DNA from 3 places in the Aminipila butyrica genome. Region 3 is predicted to be linked to each of the others. Evidence: riboswitches for the same ligand, from Rfam matches in the RefSeq annotation. Region 3 holds a riboswitch; each other region holds the start of a gene.
The links. Region 3 has a riboswitch for cobalamin ahead of Ami103574_RS01195 (M14 family metallopeptidase). Riboswitches for the same ligand answer to the same signal wherever they lie in the genome.

Region 1 (11,607 bases), 1.5 Mb from region 3:
GAGAAAGGAGGAATCGCAGATTGAATCGGTGCTTTGACATTAGAAATCTAAACTTTGCTTATCCAGAGCAGACAGAAAAGACCTTGACGGATGTAAGTTTTTCCGTAGAGCCGGGAGAATTTATTGCCTTGTGCGGACCCTCCGGCTGCGGGAAATCTACGCTTTTGCGTCAGTTAAAAACGGTAATCGCTCCTCATGGGGCTAGGCTGGGGGATATTTTTTTTGAGGGTAAGCCACTGCAAGAAGTATCGCTGCGGGATCAGAGTGCCCGTATCGGTTTTGTGCAGCAGAACCCCGATAATCAACTGGTAACAGACAAGGTATGGCATGAGCTGGCCTTTGGACTGGAGAGCCTGGGCTATGATACGGCCACCATTCGAGGGCGGGTGGCGGAGATGTCCAGTTTCTTTGGCATTCAGACCTGGTTTTATAAGTCGGTAAAGGAACTTTCCGGCGGACAGAAACAACTTTTAAACCTCGCCTCTATCATGGCCATGCAGCCTTTAGTGTTGATTCTCGATGAACCGACCAGCCAGCTGGACCCCATTGCGGCGGCAGACTTTTTGGCTACTGTGGGGAAGATTAACCGAGAGTTGGGGACTACCGTTATCATAACGGAGCATCGGCTGGAGGAAGTATTCCCGCTCAGCAATCGAGTTTTGGTCATGGATCGAGGCAAGCTGATTTATCAAGGGGAGCCACATCAGGTGGGGACGGCTCTTCAGGAGCACGGCCACAGCATGTTTATGGCCATGCCTACTCCCCTGCGGATATTTGCCGCCGTGCCCAATAAACTGCAGTGTCCAGTAACAGTAAGAGAGGGCCGATTGTGGCTGGAGGAAATAGCAAAGGAGCGGGAACTGGCTGCAATACCAGCAGAGCTTAAACCAGAGTTGAAAGAGATGCCAGTGCTGGAGCTAAAGGACCTATGGTTTAAATATGAAAAGGATCTGCCCGATGTGATTAAAGGGCTGTCTTTGCAGGTGAGGCCGGGAGAATTTCTGGCAGTACTAGGAGGGAATGGTACCGGAAAGACGACGACCTTGTCTCTGATTGCGGGGATTAATCGACCATACCGGGGAAAGATTTTAGTTCAAGGGAAAGATGTGACAGGGAATTTGAGAGGGGTTCTGGCTCAGATTGGCTCCCTGCCACAAAATCCACAGGCTCTTTTTGTCAAGAAAACGGTGGAAGCAGATTTGCTGGAAGTGCTCAAGGAACGGAAGCTGTCCAAGGAACAGCAGGGGGAAAAGCTGGAACGGGTGTTGAAGCTCTGTCGGCTGGAACAGCTTCGCACCCGACATCCTTATGACTTGTCAGGGGGAGAACAACAGCGAGCAGCTTTAGCCAAGGTTCTGCTTTTAGAACCGCAGATTCTGCTGCTGGATGAACCGACTAAGGGGCTGGATGCCGAGTTTAAGGAACTTTTCGCCGAGATTTTGCAGCGGCTGCTTCGCCAGGGTGTTTCCCTGGTCATGGTTAGCCACGACATCGAATTCTGTGCTAAATATGCCCATCGCTGCGCGATGTTTTTTGATGGAAATATTGTTACCGAGGATACGCCGCGGGCTTTCTTTTCTGGAAATAGTTTTTACACCACCGCAGCAAACCGTATGGCCCGTCAATTGCTGCCGGAGGCGGTGGCCGCTGAGGATGTCATCCTTGCCTGCGGTGGAAAGGTGCCCCCTGGACCACAATTGCCAGCAGAGGATTTGTATAGGCCGGATAAGGTGGTAGAGAAGGCAAACCAAGCCCCAAAAAGTCACAAGCTGCCTCTATGGCGGCGGATTTTAGCGGGAGCAGCGGGAATTTGCGCTTTGACTCTGGCCTATGTAGCGCTGCAAGGATCCCAGATAATCCAGCTGGAGCCCTTGGAACAGAGTATCTATTTTATCGCCTCTCTGGTGGTATTAGCGCTGGCCATTTCCCAGCGGAGCCAACAACCGATAGAGGTCATCCAGATTCAGAAAGAGAAGCGCAGGTTGTCCAAGCGGACAGTAGCCGCAGCAGTGATGATTCTGCTGGCCATTCCCCTGACCCTTTACGTGGGGGTATTCTACTTTGGTGATCGGAAATATTACTTTATTTCCTTATTGATCATCCTTGAAACTATGCTGCCTTTTGTCTTGGCTTTTGAGGGGCGCAAGCCTCAGGCCCGAGAGTTAATCATTCTGGCAGTGCTGTGTGCCTTGGGGGTGGCCGGAAGAGCTGCTTTTTTCATGTTGCCTCAGTTTAAACCAGTGGCAGCCATGGTAATCATCGCCGGCGTAGCTTTCGGCGGGGAGGCTGGGTTTTTGGTAGGTGCTATCACCATGTTAACCTCCAATATGTTGTATGGACAAGGGCCTTGGACGCCATGGCAGATGTTTGCTATGGGGGTGATCGGATTTTTAGCGGGGATATTGTTCCGCAAAGGCCTGCTGCTCAGAGGCCGCTTACCGCTGTGCGTATTTGGCGGCCTAGCCGTGTTAGTGATTTATGGCGGCCTGATGAATCCTGCCACGGTGCTGACCTACAACGCCAATCCCACCTGGCCAATGTTCGTCGCAGCCTATGTTCTGGGACTTCCCTTTGATTTAGTCCACGCAGCGGCTACGGTCATCTTCCTGTGGTTCATGTCCCAGTCTATGCTGGAAAAGCTGGACCGCATTAAAGTAAAATACGGTTTGATGGACCAGTGAATCTTGTTATAAGTCGTATGAGCAGGATTTATTTGAAAATATACCTTGAAAGGAACTGGCGTGTGTGATATGATGAATGAAGTAAATTTATATCACTTCCATGTTTCAGTATTGCCCAAAGGCAATATCTGACTAAGAGGGAATCTGGTGAAATTCCAGAATGGACCCGCCACTGTGAGTGAGGAGTTTCTTCTAAGATTTACCCTTGAAAAGAGGGTGATAGCCACTGAGCGTTAGCTTGGGAAGGCGAGAAGAAATGAGGATACACGAGTCAGGAGACCTGCATGAGAAGCACGCCGATCCACGGGTAACATGGACTGTCGGCAGACAATAAGGAAAAACAGTAAAACGGACTGCGATTTTTTGTCGCAGTTTTTTTGTTTATAAGGCGGGGCTATTTATACAACGGATCGGGAGGTCGCACATGAACATTTTTGAAAACAAGATCTTTAAAGTAGAAGACGAGCACTTGTATTTTGACGGCAGGGATCTGACAAAGCTATCTGAAGTCTATGGGTCGCCCCTGTACATCTTTTCTGAACGAGAGTTGCGCAAGAACGTAAATGAAGTCATCGTAGCTTTTCGCACCGCATATGCTAAAACAAGCATTCACTATGCAGCCCAATGCGAATCTACCTTGGCGAATCTACAGGTCATTCGAGATGCGGGTTGTAATTTGCAGGTTAATTCGGGCGGAGAGTTGTTTAAAGGCCTACAGGCTGGTTTTGAAGGACGGCAAATTATTTTTACGGGTGCCTGCAAGACGGCAACAGAGCTGGAGCTGGCCATCCGCAGCTGTGTGAAGGCTATTAATGTGGATTCTATCTATGAGCTGACTAGGATTGCCGAGATTGCGCAAGAGTTGGATATGCCGGTTAATATCGCCCTGATGGTAGCGCCGGATTCTTCTTATTATGGTCAGGATTCACGAGGGGAGAACATCCCAGAAAGTGAATTTGGCATTACTTTTGAACAGTTGAGGACTGCTATCCGCATGTCTCAGAAGAACAAGCAGCATATCCGGCTGCGGGGCTACCACTTACAGCTGCAAAAGGGACTGGATAAGCCAGAGGATGCTCGTGGAGCCTTTGCTGCTATGCTGGAAACGGCGGTGAAGATGTATCAGCTCACCGGCTTCATTCCTCGTACGCTGAACTTGGGAGGCGGCATGTCACCAGAAGATTTAGAAGAAATTGCCTGTAAGGTGGCAGAGGAACTGAGCATGGAAAAAGTAAAGACGTGGGCGGGAGACCCTCTGCAAGATTTCTTTCAGGGAGTGGAGTTGATTATTGAGCCAGGTAAAAAGATTGCCGCTTCTGCGGGTATTTTACTCACCAGTGTGGTCAATGAGAAGTATCGGAAAAATCTCAACGAAAACTGGCTGGTTCTGGATGAAGGCTTTGAAGGCATGGGGAGCGGACGACCGCAGAAGAAGAGGCTGGAACACGGTCAGCTGCTGTGTGCTAATAAAATCACTGAAAAGCATGGCATGCCGTACCGAATCAGCGGCTTGGCGGCTGAAACCTCCGGGGGTGCCTGGCTGCCTAACAGTATGACAGCGGGAGATTTGGTAGCTTTTATGGATGCGGGCGCCTATAATAACTCCTGTCTGCCTTCCTTCAATGGCAGGCCGCGGCCAGGAGTGGTCATGATCAAAAAGAACGATACGGTGAAAGAGATTAAACGGCCTCAGAGGTATGAGGATTTGCTAGAGGGGGAAGAGCCCTTTCGGGAACCACTGAATCTCTGTGTCATATGAGATGAATCCCAGCCTCTTTGGGGGCTGGGATAAAATTTTCTGAAACCTCTGAAATAAATGAATATAAAATACATCATTTTGCCATGGGTTTTTCTATTGACACCTGCCGGTATGCATGGTATTATACTAAAGATTTAGGCGCGACAGAACGAGACAAAACTCGTTTGGTGGTGAAAAATGGTGTTTAGGAAGGAGCGATACATATGCTGATGTCTTATGAGAGGTACGTGAAAGAAAACGAGGTTTTTGCCCTCCCGGCAGAAAATGAGGCGGAGTATCCTTCGGTTTTTGAATTGATTTGTTTGTTGCCATTGTCTGGAAAATCTGTTCAATTAGAGACACCATCATCCTCTGATGATTGTATTATTTAATCTTCCAATATTGGAAGATTTTTTTTTGCGCATTTATACTCTTTTGAAGAAAGAATAAGTGCATGTGGAAAGGAGACTTGAATGATGTTAAAAGGTAGAGATTTGTTGGAACCCATGGACTTCTCTATAAAAGAGCTGGAAGATATGTTTGATTTAGCTGATCGGATTATAGAGGACCCTGCCAAGTATGTTCATGCCTGTGACGGCAAGCTGTTGGCCACGTTGTTTTACGAACCCAGCACCAGGACGCGTTTCAGCTTTGAGGCGGCTATGCTTCGGCTGGGCGGTCAGGTTATTGGCTTTTCTGAGCCAAACTCCAGCTCTGTAGCCAAAGGAGAGAGCATTGCCGACACCATCAAGACGGTAGCCTGTTACGCTGATTTGGCGGTTATGAGACACCCGAAGGAGGGTGCCCCTAAAGTAGCTGCTCACAGTACAGAAATGCCAGTAATCAACGCTGGAGACGGAGGCCATCAGCATCCTACACAGACCTTGACAGATCTGCTAACTATCCGGCGGACCTTAAACGGATTTGATAACATTACTGTAGGCTGCTGCGGGGACTTAAAGTTTGGCCGAACGGTCCATTCCCTAATCAAGGCGCTTTCCAGATATAAAAACGTAAAATTCGTTCTCATCTCCCCAGAAGAACTGCGGATACCAGATTACGTGAGAAAAGAAATCTTGATGAAAAACGGCATTGAGTTTGAAGAAGTCCGCAGCTTTCAGGAAGCCCTGCCGAAGCTGGATGTGCTTTACATGACCAGAGTGCAGAAGGAACGGTTCTTCAATGAGGAAGATTACATCCGCTTAAAGGATACATATATCCTGGACAAGAGCAAGATGAAGCTGGCCAAGGAAAAGATGATTGTCCTCCATCCGCTGCCGCGAGTAAATGAAATTGCTGTAGAGGTGGACGAGGACCCGCGGGCCATGTACTTTGTGCAGGCCAAAAACGGCATGTTTGTCCGCATGGCTCTGATTATGAGCTTGCTTGGAATAGAAGGTTAAGGAGGAGAATTATGTTAGTAAACAGTATCGAAAAAGGAATCGTTATCGACCACATCACTGCCGGTCTGGGCGCCAAAATTCTGGAATATCTGGATATCGATTTGGCTAACAACACCGTAGCCTTTATTATGAACGCCAGCAGCAAGAAACATGGGAAAAAAGATATTGTCAAGATTCAAAATGTAATTGACGTAAATTTAGATGTGCTGGGTCTTATTGAGCCCAACGCCACAGTAAATATCATTGAAAACGGACAGATTATCAAGAAGATTGAGTTGCAGGTGCCAGAGCGGGTAACCAACGTAATTAAGTGCAAAAACCCGCGCTGTGTTACTTCGGTGGAGATCAACGCCCCGCACATCTTCCACCTAATCGATGCCGAGAATCGAGAATATCGGTGTGAATACTGCGATGAGATTGTCTGCATGAAAGGAGATTATTAAGCTATGAGAATTCTGGTAAAGAACGGGCTAATCCTGGACCCGGATTCTGGTTTAGAAGCAGCAGGAGATCTTTACGTAGAAGGACAGCAGATTGTTTGTATAAAGACGGGTGGAGAAACACGAGGCAGGCTGCCGGCCTGGGCCGAGCAGATACCAGCCCAGAATGGGGAAGAGACGGTGAAGGAAATCGATGCTACAGGCAAGTGGGTGGTTCCTGGTCTCATCGACCTCCATGTCCATTTGAGAGAGCCTGGGCAGGAATATAAAGAAGATATTTTTACAGGCTGTCAGGCCGCAGCCAAAGGTGGTGTTACCACCGTGTGCTGCATGCCCAACACCAAGCCTATCATCGACAGCCCAGAGGTGGTGACCTACATTGACGATAAAGCCAAGACAGCTTGTGGGGTTAATGTGCTGTCTGTAGGCAGCATTACCAGGGGCCAGAAGGGGCAGGAACTGGCAGACCTCCAGGGGATGGTTGCTGCGCAGACCCGCTGCAAGAATCTGATCGGCAAGGGCATTTGTGCCATCAGCGAAGATGGCCGCTCTGTCATGGATGCAGCCACCATGCTCCAAGGCATTCGGGCTGGAAAGGCGCTGGGCCTTCTGGTTTTTTCCCACACAGAGGATGACAGCTTGGCAGGGACTTCCATCGGGGAGGAGCTGATTGTGGCCAGAGACATTATGTTGGCCAAAGAAGCGGACAGCCCCATTCACTTATGCCACATCAGTACGGAAGGCAGTTTAGAGATTATCCGCCGGGCCAAGGCAGATGGGATTCCGGTTACGGCGGAAACAGCTCCCCACTACTTTCTGCTGGATAAAAGCAGCATCGGCAGGGACGGAAATCGAAAGATGAATCCCCCTCTCCGGCGAAAGGAAGACGTAGAGGCGGTCAAACGAGCGTTGCAGGATGGAACTCTGGATGTTATAGCGACGGATCACGCTCCCCACAGCCGGGAAGAAAAAGACTGTGGGTATGAGCAGGCCATGAACGGCGTAGTGGGACTGGAGACTTCCTTTGCGGTAAGCTATACTGTTCTGGTTCAGGGCGGTGTCTTGACGCCATTGGATTTAGTTGATAGAATGAGCTGTAAGCCGGCTGAAATCCTGGGATTGGACAGAGGCAGCCTGGGCGTGGGCAAGATAGCAGACCTGGCCATTATCGACGTGAATCAGCAATGGGAGATTCGGGAGGAAGAGTTTGCCTCCAAGGGAAGAAATACACCCTTTGCTGGGATGAAAGTCTACGGCAAGGTTACCCACACAATAGTAAACGGAACAATCATTTATGCGGCTGAGTAGCCGCATAAATTTTAGGCGAACAGCAGCTGCTGTATGCAGAAAGAAGGAGGTACGCGATGATCGATTCACTACTTAAAAAGATTGATGAACTAAATAACCCTACCGTGGTAGGTCTGGACCCTACTCTGGAGATGATGCCAGGCTCCTTGAAGGCGAACTTGTTTGAACAGTATGGAAAGACACCAGAAGCAGTGGGCCGTATATTCACCGCCTTTAATAAGGAAATTATCGACAGTGTGGCAGATATTGTGCCTGCCGTTAAGCCGCAGATAGCCATGTACGAAAAGTACGGCCTGGAAGGGCTTAAGGCCTATGCCGACACCATTCGTTATGCAGCAGAAAAGGGCTTGATTGTCATCGGTGATATCAAGAGAGGAGATATTTCTTCCACGGCGGCGGCGTATGCGGCCCACATCGGCGGCACCGATATCGAAGGGGAAGAATTTGACCTTTGGCAGGAAGATTGGATTACGGTTAACCCATACCTGGGAGTGGACGGCATTCAACCTTTTATAGATGCCTGCAACAAAAAGGACCGGGGCATATTTGTGCTGGTGAAAACCAGCAATCCATCCAGCAGTCAGCTCCAGGATATCGTGGTTGACGGACATACCATCTATGAGCGGGTAGCGGAACTGGTGGAGGAATGGGGCCGGCAGTCTATGGGAACGTTAGGATACAGTCGTATCGGTGCTGTGGTAGGGGCCACCCACAAAGAACAGGGAGAGAAGCTGAGAAAGCTGATGCCACAGACCTTCTTCTTAGTGCCGGGCTATGGGGCTCAGGGAGGCACTGGAGCCGATTTGCGGGGATTCTTTGATAAAGAGGGCAGAGGCTGTATTGTCAATTCCTCCAGAGGCATTACGGCGGCCTATAAAAAGGACAGCAGGTACGGAGACAAGGTAGGCGAGGCGGCCAGAGACGCTGCTTTGGCCATGAAGAACGACCTGAGATAGTATAATACAAGGTGGAGTAGTTATGAAGAAGATTATATGTGGAAAGGTGGCCTGCAATGAGGCCATCGCAAGGGATATATATAAAATGCAGATTCAATCCCCGGAACTTGGACAAGCCAAGCCGGGCCAGTTTGTCAATCTGTATCTGGCAGATAAAAGTATGTTGTTGCCCCGGCCCATCAGTATCTGTGATATAGAAGAAGGCTGTATGACTCTGGTATACAAGGTAGTGGGCAAGGGAACCAAGGCCCTATCGGCTTATAAGGAGCAAGATGATATTCGTGTCAGTACCCCTTTAGGGAATGGCTATTTTATAGAAGGAGAAGAGCTGGAACACCATACTTGCGACTATAGGGGAAAGAAAGTCGCCTTGGTAGGAGGCGGGATTGGCGTTCCGCCTATGGTGTTGCTGGCCAAACGGCTTCAGGAGCAAGGCGCGGAGGTTACTGCTGTGGTAGGCTTCCCCGAGGAGGCTTTTTTAATTCAGGAGCTGAAGGGCTTTTGTCAGTCGGTTCATATTGCTACTGACCGCGGGACGATTGGCTTTCATGGCAATGTGCTGGAGCTCATTCAGGAAAAAGAGATTTTGGCTCAGGAATATTTCGCCTGTGGGCCTAAGGTTATGCTGCGGGCCCTCAGTCAGTGGTGTCAGCAGCAACAGCTTTCCTGTCAGGTATCCCTGGAGGAGCGCATGGGTTGTGGCTATGGGGCTTGTGTAGGCTGCACCTGCAAGATTAAGGTCGTCACCGAGGCTGGTGTGGAAATTCAGCAGAAGGGCGTATGTAAACACGGGCCAGTGTTTTTTGGAGAGGAGGTGGCCTGGGATGCGTAAACTTGATTTGAGCGTGCAGTTTGCCGGTATTGAGATGAAAAATCCGGTGACGACGGCTTCGGGGACCTTTTCAGCAAGGGATAGCGGCCAGTTTTATGATATTGGACGGCTGGGTGCGGTGGTCACAAAAGGGGTGGCCAGTGAACCGTGGGCGGGCAATCCCACCCCACGAATTGGGGAGACTTACGGAGGCATGTTAAACGCAGTGGGGTTGCAAAATCCCGGTGCAGACGCCTTCATAGCGGATGAGCTGGCTTATTTAAAGCAGTTTTCTACGCCGGTCATCGCCAATGTAGCGGGACGGACGGCGGAGGAATACTGCCTGGCAGTGGAAAAGCTCAGTGAAACCGATGTGGCCATGTTGGAAATTAACATTTCCTGCCCGAATGTAAAAGAAGGCGGCATTGGCTTTGGCACAGATCCCCGGATGGCGGCAGAGATTACCCGAGCAGTCAAGAGCGTGAGCAAAAAACCCATCTTGGTTAAGCTGACCCCAAATGTAACAGATATTACAGAGATTGCCAAGGCGGTAGAGGCCGAAGGTGCCGATGGCATCTCTCTCATTAACACCTTGCTAGGGATGAAGATTGATGTACAGCGGAAAAAACCGGTGTTAGCTAACATCATGGGAGGCTTTTCCGGCCCAGCTATCAAGCCGGTGGCCGTGCGGATGGTCTATCAAGTACGGCGGGCGGTGCAGATTCCCATCATGGGTTTGGGGGGCATTATGACTGGTGAGGATGCAGCAGAATTTATTATGGCTGGGGCTGACGTGATTTCTGTCGGTACGGCGGCATTGGTGAATCCGACGGCGCCAGTGGATATTCTGGAGGAACTGGAAGCCTATATGGAGGAGCAGGGCTTTAAGACCATTGCGGACATTCGTCAGGCTTTTCAGGGATAGACAACCAGCATATCTAAAACAAGCGTATCGTTTCAGGTGAACGATACGCTTGTTCTAGTTTTCGTATAAGACAGCCATGTCACGTAGTCTGCGCTTCATCTCTGTGCGGATATGTAACGGCTCTACACACTCGCATTTATCGCCAAAACTGAAAAGAATATTGTAATAGTATTCGTTCTCTATGAAAGGAAAACGAACAAGGTAATGCTCTTCACCGTCTGGCGAAAAGTGTTCATAGGTGCAAAAATCAAGTACTCGGTCCATGATAGATTGATGAATACGAATTTTTATTTTTGTTTGCATCGTTGCTAACATATCAGTAAAATCTAACTGCGGTTTTTGATAATCTCGTGGTGTAAAAATTTCCTTTTGTATTTGTAGGTTTGATGTGCGGGATAATTTGAATAAGCGAAAATCATTTCTTTTATGGCAATACCCTTGCCAGTACCAATGACTATTTTTCAATACAAGCTGATACGGCTCAACTGTTCGGGCAGTTTTATTTCCATAGCGGTCTGCATATTCAAAGGTCAGCAGCTTGCTTTCCTGCAAAGCCGTCTTAAGGACTTCTAAATCTGATTGTAGGTTCCTGTTGCCCATCCACGGACTTAAATCTATATAAATTTGATTTGCTTTTAATTCAATGTCCTGCGCTTTATCAGCGGGGATAAAACTCTTGACTTTCGCCAGGGCGTTTACCAGTTCATCCCCTCGCATCATATTGGAAAGATTGGAAAGCCCCATCAAGATAGCGGAAAGGTCGGTAGTGGAAAAAACTTTTCTATCAATCTTGTATTTCTCCATGATTTCAAAGCCTCCGCCCACCCCCGATGTTGAGTGAACAGGAATACCTGCCATGTTGATCGCGTCCATGTCACGGTAGATTGTGCGGGGTGAAACTTCAAACATAGCTGCTAACTCCTGTGCGCCTATACGCTCTTTATCGAGGAGAATCATAATAATGCTAACAAGCCTGTCTACTTTCATCGGTAACCACCTTTCAAAATTTCTTTTTATTATTACGGATTATTGCCATACTGTTGTCAACAATTACATGATACAATAAAAAAGAAAACGAATCAATCTACCTATCAGGAGGCAACATGATGCAGAAAAAAGCTTTAGTAATAATTGATATTCAAAATGACATAACAAAGAATTACAAGGATATCATTGATAATATCAATAAAGCGATTGATTGGGCAGTTAATAATAATATTCATGTGATTTATATCAGGCATGAAAATTTGTCAGCTGGCACAAGGACTTTCAAACCCAATACACAGGGGGCTGAATTTGCTTCAGACCTAAAAATCGTCTCAAAAAATGTTTTTACAAAATATAA
Region 2 (6,503 bases), 1.5 Mb from region 3:
ACCCTACACCGGAAGGGGTTACGGTTACTGGAAAGAAGAGAACTAGCATCAAGCTTTTAGTTCCCAATTTAACATTTCGAGAAGAGATTGAAATGGGAGAAAATGTTTGGATTTACATGGGTGAAAACTATGAAAGCTACTGTTTATATTAACTAAAACTGTAATAAATAACATACAGAAGTCTTTTAGAAGTCTCTTAGTTGAGTAAAGAAATGCGCTTTCGGCACTCATCTAGAGACTTTGTTGTATTGGCGAAAGGATTAGGCCTGCATATGCTTCAACTGATAAATATGCCTCTGGTAGACGAGGTTTTAAAGGAGTACCAAGACAGCAACCAGCTGGAGGAAGTCTGCCGCCGGTACGGCTGCCAGGGAATCGAGGCCATTTGGGGCGGAGAAGACTGCGAATTTTCGCTAGACAGAAAATTGATTCGGGGCTGGCACCTGGCTTTTTTCTGTGACTGGGTGGATCTTTGGAACAACAATGAGATTCAGCTCATGCACAAGTTTAAATCAAAAAAAAGCTGGGAGATGTTTTACGGCGGACCGAACAGGGAGGCCTTGATTAAGCTTCTCAGCGAGGATTTGGACCGAGCACAGCAGTCGGGAGCCGAATACGTAGTCTTTCACGTGTCGGATGTCTCTGTAGAAGAAGTTTATACCTATCAATGGCTGCACAGCGATGAAGAGGTGGTGGATCGAACGGCAGAGTTGATTAATCTGCTGATGGACGGGAAAAAATATACGTTCAAGCTGCTTCTGGAAAATCTCCATTGGGCGGGCTTCACTTTTACCAAACCTGATATTACGAAGCGCATGCTAAAAAATATCCATTATCAGAACAAGGGTATTATGTTGGATTTGGGACACCTCATGTGTACGAACTTGGAGCTGCAGAGCCAGGAAGAGGCGATTGATTATATACATAAAATGCTTGATGAACACGGCATCCTCTGCCGATATATAAAAGGGGTGCATCTGCATCAGTCGGTAAGCGGAGAATATACGAAGGAGCACCTCTGTATTGTACCAAAGCTGCCGGAGGATTACTTGGAAAAGTTTGCGGTGTCTTATCAGCATATTTTAAATATTGACACCCATCAACCCGTTACACATCCGGGCATCCAGAGTCTCATAGAGCGAATTGCTCCAGAATATCTGGTTCATGAGCTGGCGTCTTCCGGCAGAGCTGACAAGGAAAGAGTCCTGAAGATTCAAACGGAGGCTTTGGGGTGGAAAGGATAAAAACATGAACTATAAGACGGAGCACATCAGCACCGAGATGGAAGTCTCAAAATATGTGAAAGAGTACGTCAACGTGGAGGAATTCTTGGAATACTGTAAGCAATGCAGCAGCTATGGCCAAAAGTGGACCTGCCCGCCCTTCGATTTTGACCCGATGGGGTATTGGAATCAGTTTCAGCGGATAGTACTCTTGGGAAGAAAGATCGTTTTTGACCAGCAGGATCAGCAGCAGTTGTCCAAGGAGGCGGCTAAAGAGGAGATGTATGATATCCTTGCGGCAGAGAAAAAGATCCTGTCGGAAGAACTCTATGAGATGGAAGAAAAGCTTGTTGACAGTGTCAGCCTGTCGGCGGGAAGCTGTTCTCTCTGCGGAGATCGCCTGATGGAGACCCACAGCTGCACTCGCAGTGTCTGTCCCGAAGGCAGTGCCAAAGAAAGCTGCCGCTATTATCATAAGCTGCGGTACAGCATTGAGGCTCTGGGGGGCGATGTGGGACGCACGTGCAGCAAGCTGCTGGGCGTGGACTTGGAATGGCTGGAGCCGGACAAGCTGCCCTCTTATTTTGTGCTGGTTTGCGGCTTGCTGAAAAAATAAGGGGAATAAGACACAAAAGAAAGAAGGGAACACAGACATGCAGAAGGAGAGCATAGCAGCACAATACATAGAGGAGTTTCAGAAGATTGTTTCCCAGGCTATCGCTTCGGGAAAGCTGGAGCACGATAAGGAAGGGCCAAAGGCTGAGCGAATTTTTGAATATTCGCAGATCAGCGCAGGAAGGGGCCGAATTGTTTATTCCAGTTTTTCTGACGAAGCGCTATGCCAAGTCTTAATCCAAAAAACCAAGGAGTTGGGCCATGTCCCGGCACAAAAAGAACTGTATTGGATTTATCGAATCTACATAAAAAAGCGTTTTGGCAACTGGCCCAAAGCCTTGATTGCCGCAGGCCTTTCCAAAAAGGCGGGCAAAGATGGGGACTCCTATGAGAAGGTGACCATGAAACGCCAGCAAGAAGAGGAAATGCTGGAGCACCTTCGGCAACTGGCCAACGATTTGGGCAGACCTCCTCACATGCATGAAATGTCGGAGGCCGCAGAATTGTTTCGATTTAAATACGACACCTGGGCTCAGCTTCTGGAAGCGGCGGGCATTGATAATAACTGGAAAAGCCAGGAACCGGTTTATAAGGTTTGTGATTTATTACCAGAGGAGTGGGAGCTGCTGGAGTCTATTTATGACACCGCCAATCGATTAGGCAGACCGCCTATGCGCATGGAAATTTCTCCAGAGGTCCGCAGCAGGTTGAAAAAGCGCTGTGGTACCTGGAGAAATATCCTTTATCAGATACATATGGAACCCATCCAAAAGCTGTGCCCTTTTCAGTCCACCTTTCTGGATGGACGAAGGAGCCGACAGATTAAACATAGTGAAATGCTGGAGGACAGCTTGTTTAAGCTGGTCAACCCAGATAAAGAGACTGTCCGTCAGTTGAACCTGCTTCGCAGGCAGGCAGTCAGCCTTCGCAGACCCCCTATTAAATCGGAAATCCCAAAGGAGGTATGGAAAAACCTGATGGCTCGCTGTGCCAACTATAGAAATATTCTCTATCAGATTGGCATGGAACCAGTGGACAAGGTGCAGGAAAAAGAGATTGAGAAAGCTAATCGGCGGACCCGGAAGTTTCAGCAGAAGCATAGTGCTCAGTATCAAGGTCTTTAGATTCATCGGCCTAGAGCAAGAAATTACAGGCTCGGACGCAAAATTTTGCAGGAGCGGCCCTATTTACAAAAAGCAGCTTTGATGATACAATATTTGATAAGAAATGAGGTTTTTTTAATCTCATCCAATTGAATAGGAATGCTTTTGTGTTTTCTTTCTGCTGGCTAAAGCAGAAGGATGTAATAGGGAATTGAGTGCAAGTCTCAAACGGTACCGCCGCTGTAAACATGGAACTCGTGTTTGGACCAAGTCAGCCACTGATGAAAATCGGGAAGGCAAACAGGAGTGATGGATTGAAAGGTCCTGGAAGTGTAAGTCAGAATATCTTCGCAAATGTTTGTTTTTTTGTCCCACGGATTATGGGAACAAAGGAGTTATGATCAGTACAGAAATACGGCTGTGACAAGGTTAAATTGTCACAGCTTTTTTTGTGTGCATGAGAAAAGGAAGGAGAAAAAAGAATGAAAAGAGAGCAACAGATGAGAAGAACAAGTCTGCTGATTACCCTAATCTTGGCGGTGGCCATGATTTTTGGCAGCCTACCGGTTTTTGCGGCAGATGCCCAGACGGTACAGGCGGCAATGAATGACACGGCAGCCTACATGTATAAGACAGTGAAAGAGCCTCAGGTGAGTTCTATCGGTGGAGAGTGGGCTGTGCTGGGATTGGCCAGAAGCGGCTATGATGTGCCGGATACATATTACAAGGACTATTACAACAGGGTGGTGGACTACGTGAAAGCCTGTAAGGGCGTACTCCACGACAAGAAGTATACCGAATATTCCCGAGTGACCGTGGCTCTTTCTGCCATTGGGGCAGATCCCACTAACGTAGGAGGTTACAATCTGTTGACTCCCCTGGGGGATTTCGACAAGACTATTTGGCAAGGCATCAATGGCCCTATTTGGGCCTTAATCGCTTTGGACAGTGGAAATTATCCAATGCCGGAAAACAAGGCGGCGGCTACTCAGGCCACCAGACAGATGTATATTGATGAGATTTTATCCCGTCAGCTGTCTGACGGCGGCTTTTCACTCTTCGGCGGCGCAGATGGTGCTACAGCCGAAAGTGAAGGATCTGATCCAGACATTACGGGCATGGCGCTCCAGGCTTTAGCCAAGTATCAGGATCAGCCTAAGGTCAAGGAGGTAACCCAAGAGGCCCTGAAATGCCTGTCTGCCATGCAGCGAAGTGATGGCGGGTTTTCCAGCTGGGGCACGGCGAACTCCGAAAGCTGTGTACAGGTTGTTGTCGCTTTGTGCGAATTAGGAATTGCCCAAGATGACAGCCGATTTGTGAAAAATGGACACACGGCTGTAGATAATCTATTAACGTTCTATCAGAAGGGCAAGGGTTTTCTGCACACAGCAGATGGCAGCGGCAGCAACCAAATGGCAGCAGAACAGGGATTTTACGGTCTAGTTGCTGTAGGCCGAGCTCAGCAAGGGAAGAATAGCCTTTATCGCATGAGCGATGCTTCATCCCCGGCTTCTACCACCGGAGAGACTAATGCAGAAACCACCGGACAGGGCCTGGCGAATAAACAGGCTGACGTGAAGAAGCAAAACGTAACACTGCCAGGCAAGACCTTTTCGGATATAGCTGGCCACAAGAACCAGTCGGCGATGGAAGCACTCAGTGCCAGAGCTATTATCAATGGCAAAACAGATGATAAGTTCATGCCTAACGACACCATGACCAGAGCTGAATTTTCTACTATTGTTGTTAAAGCACTGGGTTTAGAGCCAAAGAGCGGCAATAATTTCTCTGACGTAGATTCCACCTCATGGTATGCTCCTTATGTGGGAACTGCTTACCAGTATGGCATCGTCAAGGGTACCTCTGAGGACACATTCTCACCAAGCGGAACTATTACCAAGCAGGAAGCGGCTGTCATGGTAGAGCGGGCAGCCAAGCTGGCAGGCATAAGTAAGAACATGGATGCAGCGACTGTGCAAGATACGCTGGCGCAGTTTACAGACTACGTTACCGTAGCAGAATGGGCTAAATCCAGCATGGCTTTCTGTTATGATGCGGGCATTCTCTCTCAGGAGAAGATGGATATTCTGCCAAAGAACGCGATTAAGCGCTGTGAGGTTGCTGAGATGTTGTTTCAGATGCTCACCGCTGCAAAGTTGATGTAAAGGAGGTCAGTCATGAAACTCACAAAGGGTAAGCTGATCGCCGCAGGTGTTATCTGCGGGGCATTGGTGATCACCTATGTGGCAGGGGGCGGCTATGCAGTAAAGGATAGTACCCCCCTGTCAGCAACAAATTCGGTGACCGACTCAGCGGTGGCAGCGGTCTCTTCTCAGGAAGATTTCCTGACAGCCACTGGGGGAGCTGTGGTCGAAAACCCTAAAGATTCTGAGGCAAAAGACGGTAGTGGCAAGAGCAGTGCAGACGGCCAAGAAAAGGGAACGATGACTGCTGCACAGAAGGTGGCTCTGGCCCAGAGCATGGGCAGTGATGCCTCTTCCGCAGGAGTCAAAAAAGGATCTTCGGACTACTCTCAGTCTAAAGGGATGAGCTTAGATCCGGAAACAGGAAAGGACAAATATCTCACTGAACCAGTGCCAGAGGGAAAACCGGTGCCTGTGGAGCCACAAAATACGGTGATTTCAGATAAGAAACTCACCTGTACCCTTTCTGTTCGCTGTGATACCATCTTAGACAATATATCGGCGCTGGATCCGGAGAAGGTAGAGCTGGTCCCTACCAGCGGGGCTATTCTGGCTACGGCTACAGTAACCTTTTACGAAGGGGAAAGTGTTTTCAACGTGCTCCAGCGAGAAATGAAAAAAAATAAAATTCATATGGAATTTGTTAATACGCCGCTCTATAACAGTGCCTATATTGAAGGCATAAACAATCTCTATGAGTTCGATTGCGGGGAACTGTCTGGCTGGATGTACAAAGTCAACGACTGGTTTCCCAATTATGGATGCAGCCGTTATCAGCTGAAACAGGGAGATGTAATCGAATGGGTTTACACCTGTGACTTAGGTCGGGATGTGGGCGGCTATTATTCCACGGGAGGCTGATGCAGATGATAAACAGAGACACCTTTTCAAGTTATCATCCTCTGGTTAATTTTGTCTATTTCGGTTTAGTGCTAGCCTTCTCCATGATATTTGTCCATCCCGTGTGTCTGGGTATATCGTTAATTTGTGCCTTGACGTATGCTATCTATTTAAACGGGAAAAAGGCGGTGCGCTTTAGCTTGCTGTTCATGCTGCCGGTCTTTGTAATCACGGTTCTGATGAATCCGGCCTTTAACCACGAGGGAGGAACGATTCTTACATATTTGCCGAGCGGAAATCCCTTGACCCTGGAATCCATGGTCTATGGCATGGTGGCAGCCACCATGCTCATTGGGGTGATTTCCTGGTTTTCCTGCTACAACGCAGTTATGACCTCCGATAAATTTGTCTATCTGTTCGGCCGGGTAATCCCGGCCTTATCCCTTATTTTATCCATGGTGCTGCGCTTTGTGCCTCGGTTTAAGACACAGCTTCAGGTGGTGTCCAACGCGCAGCGG
Region 3 (11,607 bases):
TGTATATCAAGGCCGTCCATAAAACGTAGGCCTGAATCAAGGGGTAGTCATAAGCCTTGATAGCAGAAACCGCTAAGTTTCCCAGTCCCTGATAAGAAAAAATCACTTCCACCACTGCCGTTCCGCCCAGTAAGGAACCCAGAGACAGCCCCAACAAAGTAACCAGCGGCAGCAGGGCATTGGGAAACACATGCTTCCATAAGACCGTATGCTCCTTCAGCCCTCTGGCTCGAGCGCCGATGACGTAATCCTGATTCAATTCTTCCAGCACCGCGGCTCTCACCTGTCTGGTATACTTAGCCGCCATAGCGAAAGCCAACGTCACTGCTGGCAGAATTAATCGCTCAGCACCGCCCCCGGCAGATACCACCGACAGCAATCTCAGTTTTACCGCTACTACATATAGCAGCACCAGCCCAACCCAGAAGTTTGGTATGGAGATGCCAAAAAAAGTACAGCTTCGGATTAGATAGTCTGTAATTTTATTCTGCTTCACTGCCGCCAGCATGCCGAAAGGTACCGCTACAGCCACCATCATAGCCAGAGAAACAAAAGCCAGCTGCAATGTCGGCCCTAACCGGTTCAGCAGAAGCTCAGCCACCGGCCTGTTCATGGAATAAGATGTGCCGAAATCTCCGCTGAGACAGCCTCTTAGCCAATTCCAATATTGGACTAAAAACGGCTGATTCAACCCCATCGCTTCTCTTGTTTTTTCCAGGACCTCCAAGCTAGGCATACTGCCAGTAGCTGCAAACATGCTTCGCACCGGATCTCCGGGAGCCAGATAAGTAAGACCGAAGGAGATAAAGCTGATGCCTGCTAGAACGATGAGCATTTCTACCAGTCGGTTCCTCAGCTGTTTCCCGCTCACCTATCTTCCTCCTGGGCCTTAGTCAACAGTTCCAGCTGCTCCTCGCAGATTTTCCCGTAGGCAATGACCGTCTCTTGCTTCTGAACGGTTAAGCTGCCAATCTGATACAAAATAACGCAGGTCTCACTTGCCCGATGGACTTCCAGTACCTGTCCAAAATAGTCTCGAATTTCTCCCAGGATTTCACCTTTTTCTGCTGTTTGTCCTGGCTTAAACCGAGGATACCAGCAACCAGCCTTTTCTGCTCCCTGATAGATAGCCTCTGTAATAAGCACTTTTGGAGAAGTATTCTTTTTCACTGTTTCCGAAGCTTCCTGCGCCTCTGGCAAAACCTCCAGCAGCCGAAGAATCCGCTTCACATCCTGCACATCTGCTTCGACCTCTTCCGGAGACCAGCAAGCCATGTTTCCCCGCTCCAGCAAGATACCTGGGATGCCCAAGGCACCAGCGTAATTATAAGCGCCTCCCGTGCCACTCTGGGACTGAACGATATAAGGCACTTGCACCTGGCGGGCCATCTGTTCCGACATGCGGCACACTTCTTCACTGGCCTTCCCCTGGCAATACACATAAGGTGCTAGGGCTTCGAACCCATCACCACAATGCAGGTCTATGTAATAATCAATCTCAGAAAAGACTTCTTTTTCTATAAAGTAACAGATTTGCTGCGCCAAGGTCCCATCAGGGTTCCCTGGAAATTCTCGGTTGAGGTTTTTTCCATCCTCGTAGACCAAACTCATGGTTCGGTGCTCAAAGCCTGTGGTATTCACCAGCGGCAGAATGACGATCCTGCCCGTTATCTCCGCGGGCACCAGGGCCTCTGCTAGGGTAATGGCCGCTTGGATACCTACATATTCCGCATTGTGAATACCTCCGGTCACCAAAACGGTTTTACCTTCTTCCTTTCCGCAGATTACTGTAACTGGCAGCAACACGTCTTCTCTGCCTACAGTCAACAGACCTTGGATTTTAGTGTTTTTATTTTTTAGTTCATCTTTCAGTCTTATTCGTTTCATGATCCATCCTCATCTTTCTCCCGTCTTAAAGACCTCATGCCGTAGTCCCTATGGGGCTTTAACCGAACTTTTTCTTGCTGCCAGCCCACGAAAAAAGGCGACCGCATCATACGGTCGCCAAAAAATTCCAATATAATATAATGGATGTTTCTCTCTTCTGAGCACTTTTCAACAGCCGTAAAAAATTGCACAACTACATACAAGCAGTTCTCCTGACTTAAGTTCATCACCTTTTACGCCTTCCCAGTTTCCCAGTGGCCCTTGTAAAAAGCTCCCTATTACAGTGACGGGTTCGTATTGGATTCTCACCAATTTCTCTATTATTCCTTCGCGGAACTTGCATCTTTGCTTTTTATTCTATTGTTCAATTATATGGTTTATTCTATCATAGTTGCTATAAGGTGTCATATCCACTTTGGCACACCTTTCCGTTCCATTTCGTCACATTTCAACAAAAACCTGTTCTAAAAAATCTTTTGCCAAAGAGGATAAGCCTTCTTTTTCTCTTTTTACATAGCCCAGATAAATCTTGCCGTCTGCACAGGTCACTGGAATGCTCTTGATGGAAAAGGCTTCTTCCAAGGACTCGTTCAGCCGATAAGTCAAATAAGCCCGGTCCGTGTTTTCCAACAGCCGAATCAACGCATAATCACTATTGGTAGTCACCGCGTGTTCTAAATTCTTCACAATACCTAAATTCTGAATGGTGTTTTGCAGATGATGAAACTTAGAATAAGAGTCCTCATACTGTTTGACAAATTGCAGCCCCTGAATCTGCTGGGCTGTAATGATTTCTTCCTTCGCTAAGGGATTTTGTTTTCCTACCTCGAGGGACAGTTCTGCCTCCCGCAACTGAACAAACTCCAGCTTCTTTCTCCTCAGGATATGCTCAAAGACAATTTTTTGCTTTTCGGCCACATAAATAAACCCGATTTCTGACAAGTCTTTTTCCACGTCCCCGATAACCTGGTTCACACTGCCCTCCAGCAGCCGAAAGGAAATAATATTATGGTCCTGCCGCTGACAAAACTCTGCAAAGCTGGTAGACAGATAGTTGCTGGGATTCATGGACACCGACAAAAATTGTGACCGTTTCTCTCGGTTGACACTTTCAATATGATCCATGCGCTTGATAATCTCTAAGGCGTGTCGATAGACTTTCTCGCCCTCCGCAGTTAGACACACACCTGTCCCCCGCCTAGTAAAGAGGGTCATTTGTAATCTTTTTTCCAGCTTTTTTACGACCTTACTCACATTGGAAGGGGTCGTGTATAAAATCTCCGAAGCACTGCTGAAGCTGCCCGCTTCTGCGGCAGTAACTAGGTATTCCAATTGTTTTAGTTCCATGGTTGGCTCCTTCCACCAGTGGCTTTGGCCCTGGCAGCAAAATTCTTATTTAATCATTCCTTCTTGCTTCGTACCATCCAGCATCGATGTCAGCCACCCTTCTTTCCCTTTCCTGAGACCTAAATAATATAAGGCCAAAAATATAAGTGCTGCGTTCTGGAAAAGTTTAGCGGTGTGCCTCCAGAACTCAAGGTCATGCATTTCTTCTGCCGTAATATGATGATTACCAATTAATTGATTGGAAATCCAAGCATTGTACCCTAGTACGCCTATCAGCATAATTAAAAAAGTTACAAAAATTATAAATCTAATTGTTTTCAAATTTATATATTTTTTCAGCACCCCATTATCCCCCTCAAAATTAAAATAGCACAATTGGTCTGGAACCGAGCACTTAGCTATCGGAAACAGAAAAATGGCACCAGACGAGTAATCCTCCAGTGCCATTTGTATTAAAAATTAGTAGTTAATCTTCCGCACTTCAAAGTAGCTCTGTGGATGGTTACAAACCGGACAGACACCAGGAGCTTCCTTGCCTACATGCAGATGCCCGCAGTTCCGGCATTCCCAAACCTTTTCTTCAGCCTTTTCAAAGACTGCGTTGTTTTCTACGTTGCTCAATAGTGCTCTATACCGCTCTTCATGATGCTTCTCCACTTCTGCTACGGCTCTGAACTGTGCAGCCAGGGCGGTAAAGCCTTCCTCATCTGCATCCTTGGCAAAAGCTTGGTACATTTCTGTCCACTCGTAATTTTCCCCTTCTGCTGCGGACAGCAGGTTCTGCTTTGTATCATTTAATGCGCCTAAAGCCTTAAACCAAAGCTTTGCGTGCTCTTTCTCATTGTCGGCTGTCTGAGTGAAAATCGCGGCGATCTGCTCATACCCTTCCTTCTTTGCCTTTGATGCGAAGTAAGAATACTTATTTCGGGCCTCTGATTCTCCTGAAAAAGCTGCCATCAAGTTTTTCTCTGTTTTTGATCCTTTTAATTCCATCGTCTTTCTCTCCTTTTCTTTTGAAATTTTACCGTTATATCTTTTCAAAATCAACCGCACCGTGCTTGCAAATCGGACAGATGAAGTCTTCTGGAAGCGGATCACCTTCATATACATATCCGCAAATCTTACATCTCCAGCCCGACTTTTCCACCGGTTTAGCTGCCGGTTTAACGTGCTGCTGGTAATAGCTGTACGTCAGAGTCTCCGCATTGGAGAAACATTCCGCATCTGCTACTTCTGCCTTAAACAGCGTGTGAGTACCAAAATCGATAGCTTCTAAAACCTTCCCTGAAAGATAGGCATTTGTGTTTTCTTTAATATATAAAATACCATTTTCTGTTCTCTCTACTGATTTAAAGTCTGCAAACTTGTCCGCATTTCTGCCGGACTGAAACCCAAAATTCTGAAAAACAGAAAACTTAGAATTTACATCCAGTACCGATACGTTGAACTCTTTTGTCCGCATAATCATATCGTGGGTGTAGTTCTGCTTGTTGACACCTACGGCCAGAACCAGCGGAGAGCTGGTCACCTGCATAACTGTATTGACAATACAACCGTTATCCTTCTCACCCTCTCGAGCAGTTAAAACATAAAGACCATATCCAATTTTAAATAGTGCATTGTTGTCCAAGTTCTTATCCTCCTTGCGTTTCTCCCCGTCTTTCTTAAAAAGAAACCAGGGCTTGTCTGCATTTGCTTTTCCCTCTGTTTGAGGTTTTCTGTAAATGCTCTTACTGTTAATTTATTCTATTATGCCCTTTTTGTCAACCCGTTTAGGCCCTTTGGGCAGTTTTCGTCTGTTCTATTCTTCGTCTAGCAAAGCATGTATACGCTGATTCAGCATCTGCAAGGCTACCATGTTAAACCCGCCCTCAGGAATAATAATATCCGCGTATTTCTTGCTGGGCTCTACAAACTGCTCGTGCATGGGCTTTACGGTAGTTAAATATTGATTTACCACGGAATCCAACGTCCGTCCGCGCTCTTTTACATCTCGGAGAATACGGCGAATAATCCGCACATCTGCGTCTGTATCCACAAAAACCTTGATATCCAACAAATCCAGCAGCTCCCGGTTTTCAAAGATAAGGATCCCCTCTGACACGATAACCTTTGTCGGCTTCAGCCGCACCTGTTCCGCCGTCCGGTCATAAATGGTAAAATCGTATACCGGACACCAAGCGTCTTCCCAGCTTTTCAGCTGCTTGATGTGCTGAATCATCAGGTCTGTGTCAAAAGCGTCAGGATGATCGTAGTTTAGCTGGGCACGTTGCTCAAAAGAGCGGTCACTTCTGGCCTTGTAATAGGAATCGTGGGAAATCACCGTGACATTGTCGCAGAATTCCTCCTGAATCTTTTGAATCAGGGTACTCTTTCCGCTGCCTGTGCCTCCTGCGATACCGATGACGATAACGCTTGTCTGCTTCATTTCAGCTTTCCTCCTACAGATAGTTCAGTGGATTTTTCGGTGTGCCATTAATCTCCACCTGGAAGTGGCAGTGCGGCCCAGTGCTTCTGCCGGTGTTGCCTGATAAGGCAATCTGCTGGCCCTGATACACTTTATCACCCTTTTTAACCAGCAGCTTGCTGCAATGTGCATACAAGGTGAGCATTCCGTTGCCGTGGTTAATCTTCACTACATAGCCATAAGACCCGCTGTAACCAGAGTACGTGACCGTACCTCCGTCAGCCGCACTGACCTTCGTCCCCACTGGACAAGCTAGGTCGATGCCATAGTGCATCCGCCCCCACCGTGGCCCAAATTTGGAACTCAGCCGATAGCTGGAAACCGGATAGCGCAAGTTACCCGTTCCCACCGTAGATGGCCGTACCTTGGTACCCCGCAGAACAACTTCCGTAGTCGGATTAGAGAGAACTTCCGAGGAAAGGATGGTAGCTGCTGTCTGAACCCCATTTTCTCTGGTGATTCGAGCGGTCACCGAGCGGGTGCCAACCACACCAGAAACTTCGGTACTGTTTTCCCCCTTATACATAGTATCGGTATCCTTGTATTCTGTCTCAAAGGCGATAGCCTCCGGATAAGTGGCTACCTCTACGGTCTTGATAGTGACCATTGGTGCTGGCTTGGTCAGAATAATCTCTTGCCCAATGTTCAGCTTTTCCGGATTGATGTTTGGGTTAGCCTCCTTCAATTCAGAGGTGGCCATCCCGTAGGCGGCGGCAATCCCCGTCAGGGTATCGCCTGGCACTACGGTATGGACCTGTTTAGAGACAGCTCCCGTCATCAGCTTCTGCATAACCACATCAGCATTTTGAATCCGACCCAGCTTCGTATCAATCTGCTTGAGCTGTATCTTCTCTTTAAAGCCTACGGTTTCATACTCTACGCCTCCGCTGTTCACCATGTATGTAGATTTAATGGTATTTAACAGAGTCTTAGCCGTTTTACGGCTGTCTACAATGGCTACCCGCAGATCATTTACATAGATAGCATAAGCTTTAGCATTCATATTCTTCATGTAGGTCAGCCGTTTCAGAACTTCTTCTGTGTCATCAATATCTTGATGGAAGGAGGTCACCCGATTAAAAGTAATGTCCAAATCCTTGTCGATATAAATTTCCGCATTGTGTTCCTTTGACAGCTGCTCGCTGACAATATCCACGATTTTCAGCACATCTTCCTGTTTCTTGACAGTACCCAGTGTCCGACCGTTATAGGCGTATTCATAGGCGGTAAAATAACTAAAGACTTCTACTCCGCACAGTGCGATGACGATGAGCACAGCAAAATGCAATAGTAGCTTCCGCTTGTTAATCTCCGCCCATTCCCGCAGGAAGTTAAACTTTCGATTTCCCTTGGCCATGACTACGTTAGTCTTGTCTGCCAGCTTCTCATTCTTTCTGTCCATGCGATTGATGAAGCCTGCCATTCGCATAGATGCGGCCTTTTCCTTGGCCATCAACGTATTTCTCAACTGAATGAATCGACGCATATGCCGCCGGTTTTTCCGCTGCCTCTGCTGCCGTTTATCTGGATTGTTTCTATAGTAGGCTTGAATCCTTCTGCCAATCATACCTTTTATCGCTTTTGCACTGTCTGTTGCTGCATGAAAAGAATCCGCCACTTCTTGACGAAGGCAGCGCCCCAGCTGCTGAAAAGCCCCTACAAAAGCCAAGAAAAATCGGCCAATGCTCCGTTCAACCCCGGCTGCCCCTTCCAGCAATCCGTTCAGAAAAGTCCAGCCTTTCGTTTCCAGCTTCTCTTGAGTCGTCTTTACCTCCCCACTGGGAAGCTCCGAGGGCTGATGCATCTCCGAGGACTGCTGGGGAGCAAATTCCGGCTTCCGTTGCTTCTGCTCTTTTTGATGCTCTGCTTCCCACAAGGCCCGGCGATTTTCCTCTTCCTGACGCTTCGCGCTTTCTTGGGCAGCCCGAACCTCTGCTTCCGCTTGAATCCTGGCGGCTTCTTCCTCTTCCGCAATCTCCGCTGGAGTTTTAGGAAATCCCTTCAAAAAACCCTCCTGGTGCTCGCCGCCCAAATCGTTCAAATCTGCAATCAATGCTCCGGGTTTATTTTTTCCGCTGCGTTTCTTTTTCTTTGATTTATTTACATCTTCTTTGAAGAATTTTGCCATATTTCTGCTTCGTTCAACCGCTCATTAAAACAGCTGCAACGTTCCCCCATATCATTTGTTCCCGTATCCTTACACTGTCCGCATTTATAGCGGATTTCCATATAGTCTACAGGGAAATTGTTTTCTGTCAGCTTAAAGGCCTTTTCTTCACCTAAAGCGTCTATCTTCACTCGGAACCGTTCCAGCTGCTCCTTGGCGTTATCCGCCCCGGAGACCATAACTCTGGAAAGGCGCAATCCCAATTCTCTTACCTCTTCATCAATTTGTCGAATTTCTGGCAGCTGCTCATATACCTGCTGCCGTCTGGTGGTCACTTCTGCTTCCGCTTTTTCCCGGATCATGTCGTAGTAGCGGAATACCGTGCTGGCGTTGATAGCCGCCTTGCTGCCGTCTGATTTTTGCAGGGTTTTGCCGCCGGATGCTCCGCCGCCGCTCTCCTCTTTCCAGTTTTTAAGTATTTTATTTACATAGTTGATGTTTGGATTGGAGATACCGCTGGTCTTGCCACAGGCCTCCAGTACCTTATCCAGTTTGTAATCCATGTCTCCAAACCAACTATCCATCAAATGCTTCTCCTGCTCTGTGGCATTTCGGTTAAACCCTAAGGCTTTCATTACCCGCTTGTATAGGTAGTGCCGATTGTCCACCTCTTGCAGGTGCGCTTCAATTTCCTCTTTGGTCCGCAGGTTCTTCCCTGCCCATTCTTTGACTACCGTGCCTACATAATTATGAGCGTCTTTTTTCCTAGTCTCTTTACAGTAAGAGTACGCATAGGTAATCATCTCTGGCGAAGCACCGTATTCCTCCATCCAAGATAGGATAGCCACCGGCTCTTGGCCTCCTAGCAGACGTCCTGTAATCTTTTCGATAGCGCTATACATTGCCTTTATATCCACGTTAACCAACTGGTCTGCCATATCTGGCCGTTCTTTTTTCTCTTTTTCTTTTGAGGGTTGTTTTCCATATAACAGTTCCTTTAAATTAAGGAATTCTACCTGATAATTAAACCGATCTTTCGGATTTTCAAAATGTTTTTCAATAACGCCCATCGCTTCCCAATAGGACCAAGCTTTGAGGATATCCTCGTCAGCCATGGCCAGCTGCTTAGCAATAGTCTCGTTGTCCATGTAATGGCCGGCCTCTGCATACATCAGTGCAAACAGATAGACCTTTACGAAATCTGCCGGTGCTCCGGCCATATATTCACTGATGAAGACGTTGTCCACGCTGGTGTCCAGCAGGTAGAGCTCCCCCGCCTTCTTTTTTATAAAAATATTCTGCATGTCGTCTTTCCCATTTCCTTTTTCTTTAGCGGATTCCTTTAGCGAATATTGCTCTTGTCCACAAATCTTGTATATTTGCCCAGCCAGGTCAGCTCTACCGTTCCCGTCGGTCCGCTTCGCTGCTTGGCGATAATCACTTCACAGACGCCGGGCTTATCGGTTTCTGGATTGTAATAATCATCTCGATATAAAAACAGAACGATGTCGGCATCTTGTTCAATAGAGCCGGATTCTCTCAAGTCCGAAAGAATCGGACGATGGTCGGTCCGCTGCTCCGGCGCTCGAGAAAGCTGAGAAAGCAAAATAACAGGACAGTCCATTTCCCGCGCAAGAAGCTTCAAGTACCTTGACAGCGCAGAAATTTCCTGTTGCCTGCTTTCGTTTCTTCCTTCATAATTCATCAGCTGGAGGTAGTCCACAACAATCATATCCAGACCCTTCTCCGCCTTTAACCGCCGACATTTGTTTTTCATTTCCATAATGGAAATACCTGGCGTGTCGTCGATAAAAATATTGGCCTTGGATAGTGCATCCAGCCCCAGGTTGATGTCCTCCCAGTCTTTTCGTTCCAGCTGACCCGTCTTTAGTTTCTGCATCTCAATCCGAGACTCCATAGACAAAAGCCGCTGACCCAGCTCTTCTTTGCCCATCTCCAAGCTAAATACCAGTACAGTCGCCTTTCCCTTAATAGCAGCTTGTAGCGCTACGTTTAAGGCAAACGCTGTCTTTCCCATAGCAGGCCGGGCAGCTAAAATAATCAAGTTAGATCGCTGGAACCCTGCTGTCTTGGCATCCAGGTCAGTAAATCCCGTAGGCACGCCTGTGATATTGCCTTCCATCCGAGAAATCTCATCGATCATCTCCATGTTAGACAACAGTACGTCCTGCAACGCTGTATAATCTTTGTTCTGCCGTTTCTGGGCAATCTCAAAGATCCCTCTTTCCGCATGATCCAGAACCGTCTCTGGGCCCATCTTTTCCTGATAGCTTTCTTCCACAATATCACTGGCGGTCTTAATCAGGCTGCGAAGCACCGCCTTTTCTGCCACAATCTTAGCGTACTGCACCGCATTGGCTGTCGAAGGAACACTGCTGGCTAAAGATAGCACATAAGCTCGTCCCCCTACCAGCTCTAATGCTTTTCGTCGTTTCAGTTCCTCTGCCACGGTGAGCGCATCTACTGGCGCACTCTTCCGGCACAGTTCCATGACCGCATGGAAAATCTCTCTATGTATCTCGCTATAAAAATCCTCAGGCTTTACCGCCTCGATGATGTCAAAAAGAGCATCCTTGTCCAGCATAGCTGCACCCAGCACGGACTTTTCGGCATCATCGTTATGAGGAGGTATTCTCTCTACCATGAAAATCTCCTAATCTTAAACCGAAACGTGCACATTCACCGTGCCTGTCACCTCTGGATACAGCTTTACCTCTACAGCAAACTGTCCAGTGGTTTTGATGGGATTCTCTAACACTAATTTCTTTTTATCAATATTAATCTTGTGCTGCTTATTCAGGGCCTCCGCAATGTCTTTCGAGGTGATAGAGCCAAACAATCTGCCGCCTTCTCCGCCTTTAGTCACGATAGAAACCGTCAATTCTTTCAGCTTATCTGCCAGCTTCTGCGCAGCTGCCTTTTCCTCGGCCTTCTTTTCTGCCGCTATGGCTTTCTGCTTTTCCAAACTCCGCACATTTCCTTCGGTACCTTCTTTGGCCAGACCCTTCGGAATCAACATATTTCGGGCATAACCATCACTTACCTTTATTACATCTCCGGCTTTTCCGGAACCTTTTACATCTTTTAATAATATAACAATCATCTTATTTATCCTCCTTGTTTTTCATCGGCTTGCTGTCCATGGCTTCTATGATTTCTTTTATCTTCTCCAAAGCCTCTTCCGGTGTACAACTTACCTGGGCCCCTGCGGTGGTCAAATGTCCGCCGCCTCCCAGCTTCTCCATGATGGTCTGCATATTCATCTCGCCCAGGGATCTGGCGCTGATGACGGTGACCCCCTGCTCATCTTTGCCTGCAACAAAACTGGCTCGCACATTTTTCACGGTCAGCAGTTCATCTGCCGCCTGTGAATTAATGACCTGAATATCTGGATGGTGCCCATGGCTTACGGAATAGGCCAGACCGTTTGGCTGAATTTCAGCCTGAGCAATGCAATTGGCTTTAATCTTAAAGGCTTCTGCGTCCGTCTGGAAAAACCGTTTGACCGCGGTGGTATCCGCGCCGGAACGGCGTAACCAGGAGGCGGCCTCAAAGGTCCGCACACCGGTTTTTACAGCGAAGCGGTTGGTATCCATGGAGATACCTGCCAACAACCCCTCTACCTCCAGCTTGGCGATGTTCTTTTTGTCCCCGGAATACTGGAGGATTTCCGTCACCAGTTCTGAAGTAGAAGAGGCGTAAGGCTCCATGTAGTACAGGGTAGCATTTTCGATGTATTCCTCCGCTTTGCGGTGGTGGTCAATGACCACAATTTTTT

Region 1: linked by a shared signal. The riboswitch ahead of Ami103574_RS10050 (diaminopimelate decarboxylase family protein) and the one ahead of Ami103574_RS01195 (M14 family metallopeptidase) in region 3 are both predicted to bind cobalamin.
Region 2: linked by a shared signal. The riboswitch ahead of Ami103574_RS10070 (S-layer homology domain-containing protein) and the one ahead of Ami103574_RS01195 (M14 family metallopeptidase) in region 3 are both predicted to bind cobalamin.

Annotation. Positions count from the first base shown of each region.
Region 1 covers NZ_CP048649.1:2,110,538-2,122,144, reverse strand. Annotated here, with positions in the region: gene Ami103574_RS10060 (energy-coupling factor transporter transmembrane component T) at 1-37, shown strand, start outside; gene Ami103574_RS10055 (ATP-binding cassette domain-containing protein) at 21-2,681, shown strand; cobalamin riboswitch at 2,765-2,983, shown strand; gene Ami103574_RS10050 (diaminopimelate decarboxylase family protein) at 3,106-4,440, shown strand; gene pyrB (aspartate carbamoyltransferase) at 4,896-5,822, shown strand; gene Ami103574_RS10040 (aspartate carbamoyltransferase regulatory subunit) at 5,834-6,265, shown strand; gene Ami103574_RS10035 (dihydroorotase) at 6,269-7,570, shown strand; gene pyrF (orotidine-5'-phosphate decarboxylase) at 7,627-8,526, shown strand; gene Ami103574_RS10025 (dihydroorotate dehydrogenase electron transfer subunit) at 8,549-9,358, shown strand; gene Ami103574_RS10020 (dihydroorotate dehydrogenase) at 9,351-10,262, shown strand; gene Ami103574_RS10015 (helix-turn-helix transcriptional regulator) at 10,317-11,249, opposite strand; gene Ami103574_RS10010 (cysteine hydrolase family protein) at 11,366-11,607, shown strand, end outside.
Region 2 covers NZ_CP048649.1:2,122,552-2,129,054, reverse strand. Annotated here, with positions in the region: gene Ami103574_RS10090 (hypothetical protein) at 1-152, shown strand, start outside; gene Ami103574_RS10085 (sugar phosphate isomerase/epimerase family protein) at 201-1,244, shown strand; gene Ami103574_RS10080 (DUF2284 domain-containing protein) at 1,249-1,839, shown strand; gene Ami103574_RS10075 (homing endonuclease associated repeat-containing protein) at 1,877-2,962, shown strand; cobalamin riboswitch at 3,092-3,309, shown strand; gene Ami103574_RS10070 (S-layer homology domain-containing protein) at 3,424-5,106, shown strand; gene Ami103574_RS10065 (DUF4430 domain-containing protein) at 5,119-6,006, shown strand; gene Ami103574_RS10060 (energy-coupling factor transporter transmembrane component T) at 6,012-6,503, shown strand, end outside.
Region 3 covers NZ_CP048649.1:249,267-260,873, reverse strand. Annotated here, with positions in the region: gene nikB (nickel ABC transporter permease) at 1-871, opposite strand, end outside; gene Ami103574_RS01195 (M14 family metallopeptidase) at 868-1,887, opposite strand; gene Ami103574_RS01190 (hypothetical protein) at 1,884-2,117, opposite strand; cobalamin riboswitch at 2,073-2,243, opposite strand; gene Ami103574_RS01185 (LysR family transcriptional regulator) at 2,329-3,234, opposite strand; gene Ami103574_RS01180 (hypothetical protein) at 3,280-3,576, opposite strand; gene rbr (rubrerythrin) at 3,694-4,227, opposite strand; gene Ami103574_RS01170 (flavin reductase) at 4,262-4,864, opposite strand; gene udk (uridine kinase) at 5,036-5,662, opposite strand; gene Ami103574_RS15920 (peptidoglycan DD-metalloendopeptidase family protein) at 5,676-7,829, opposite strand; gene Ami103574_RS01155 (DnaD domain protein) at 7,802-9,112, opposite strand; gene dnaB (replicative DNA helicase) at 9,151-10,473, opposite strand; gene rplI (50S ribosomal protein L9) at 10,489-10,932, opposite strand; gene Ami103574_RS01140 (DHH family phosphoesterase) at 10,934-11,607, opposite strand, start outside.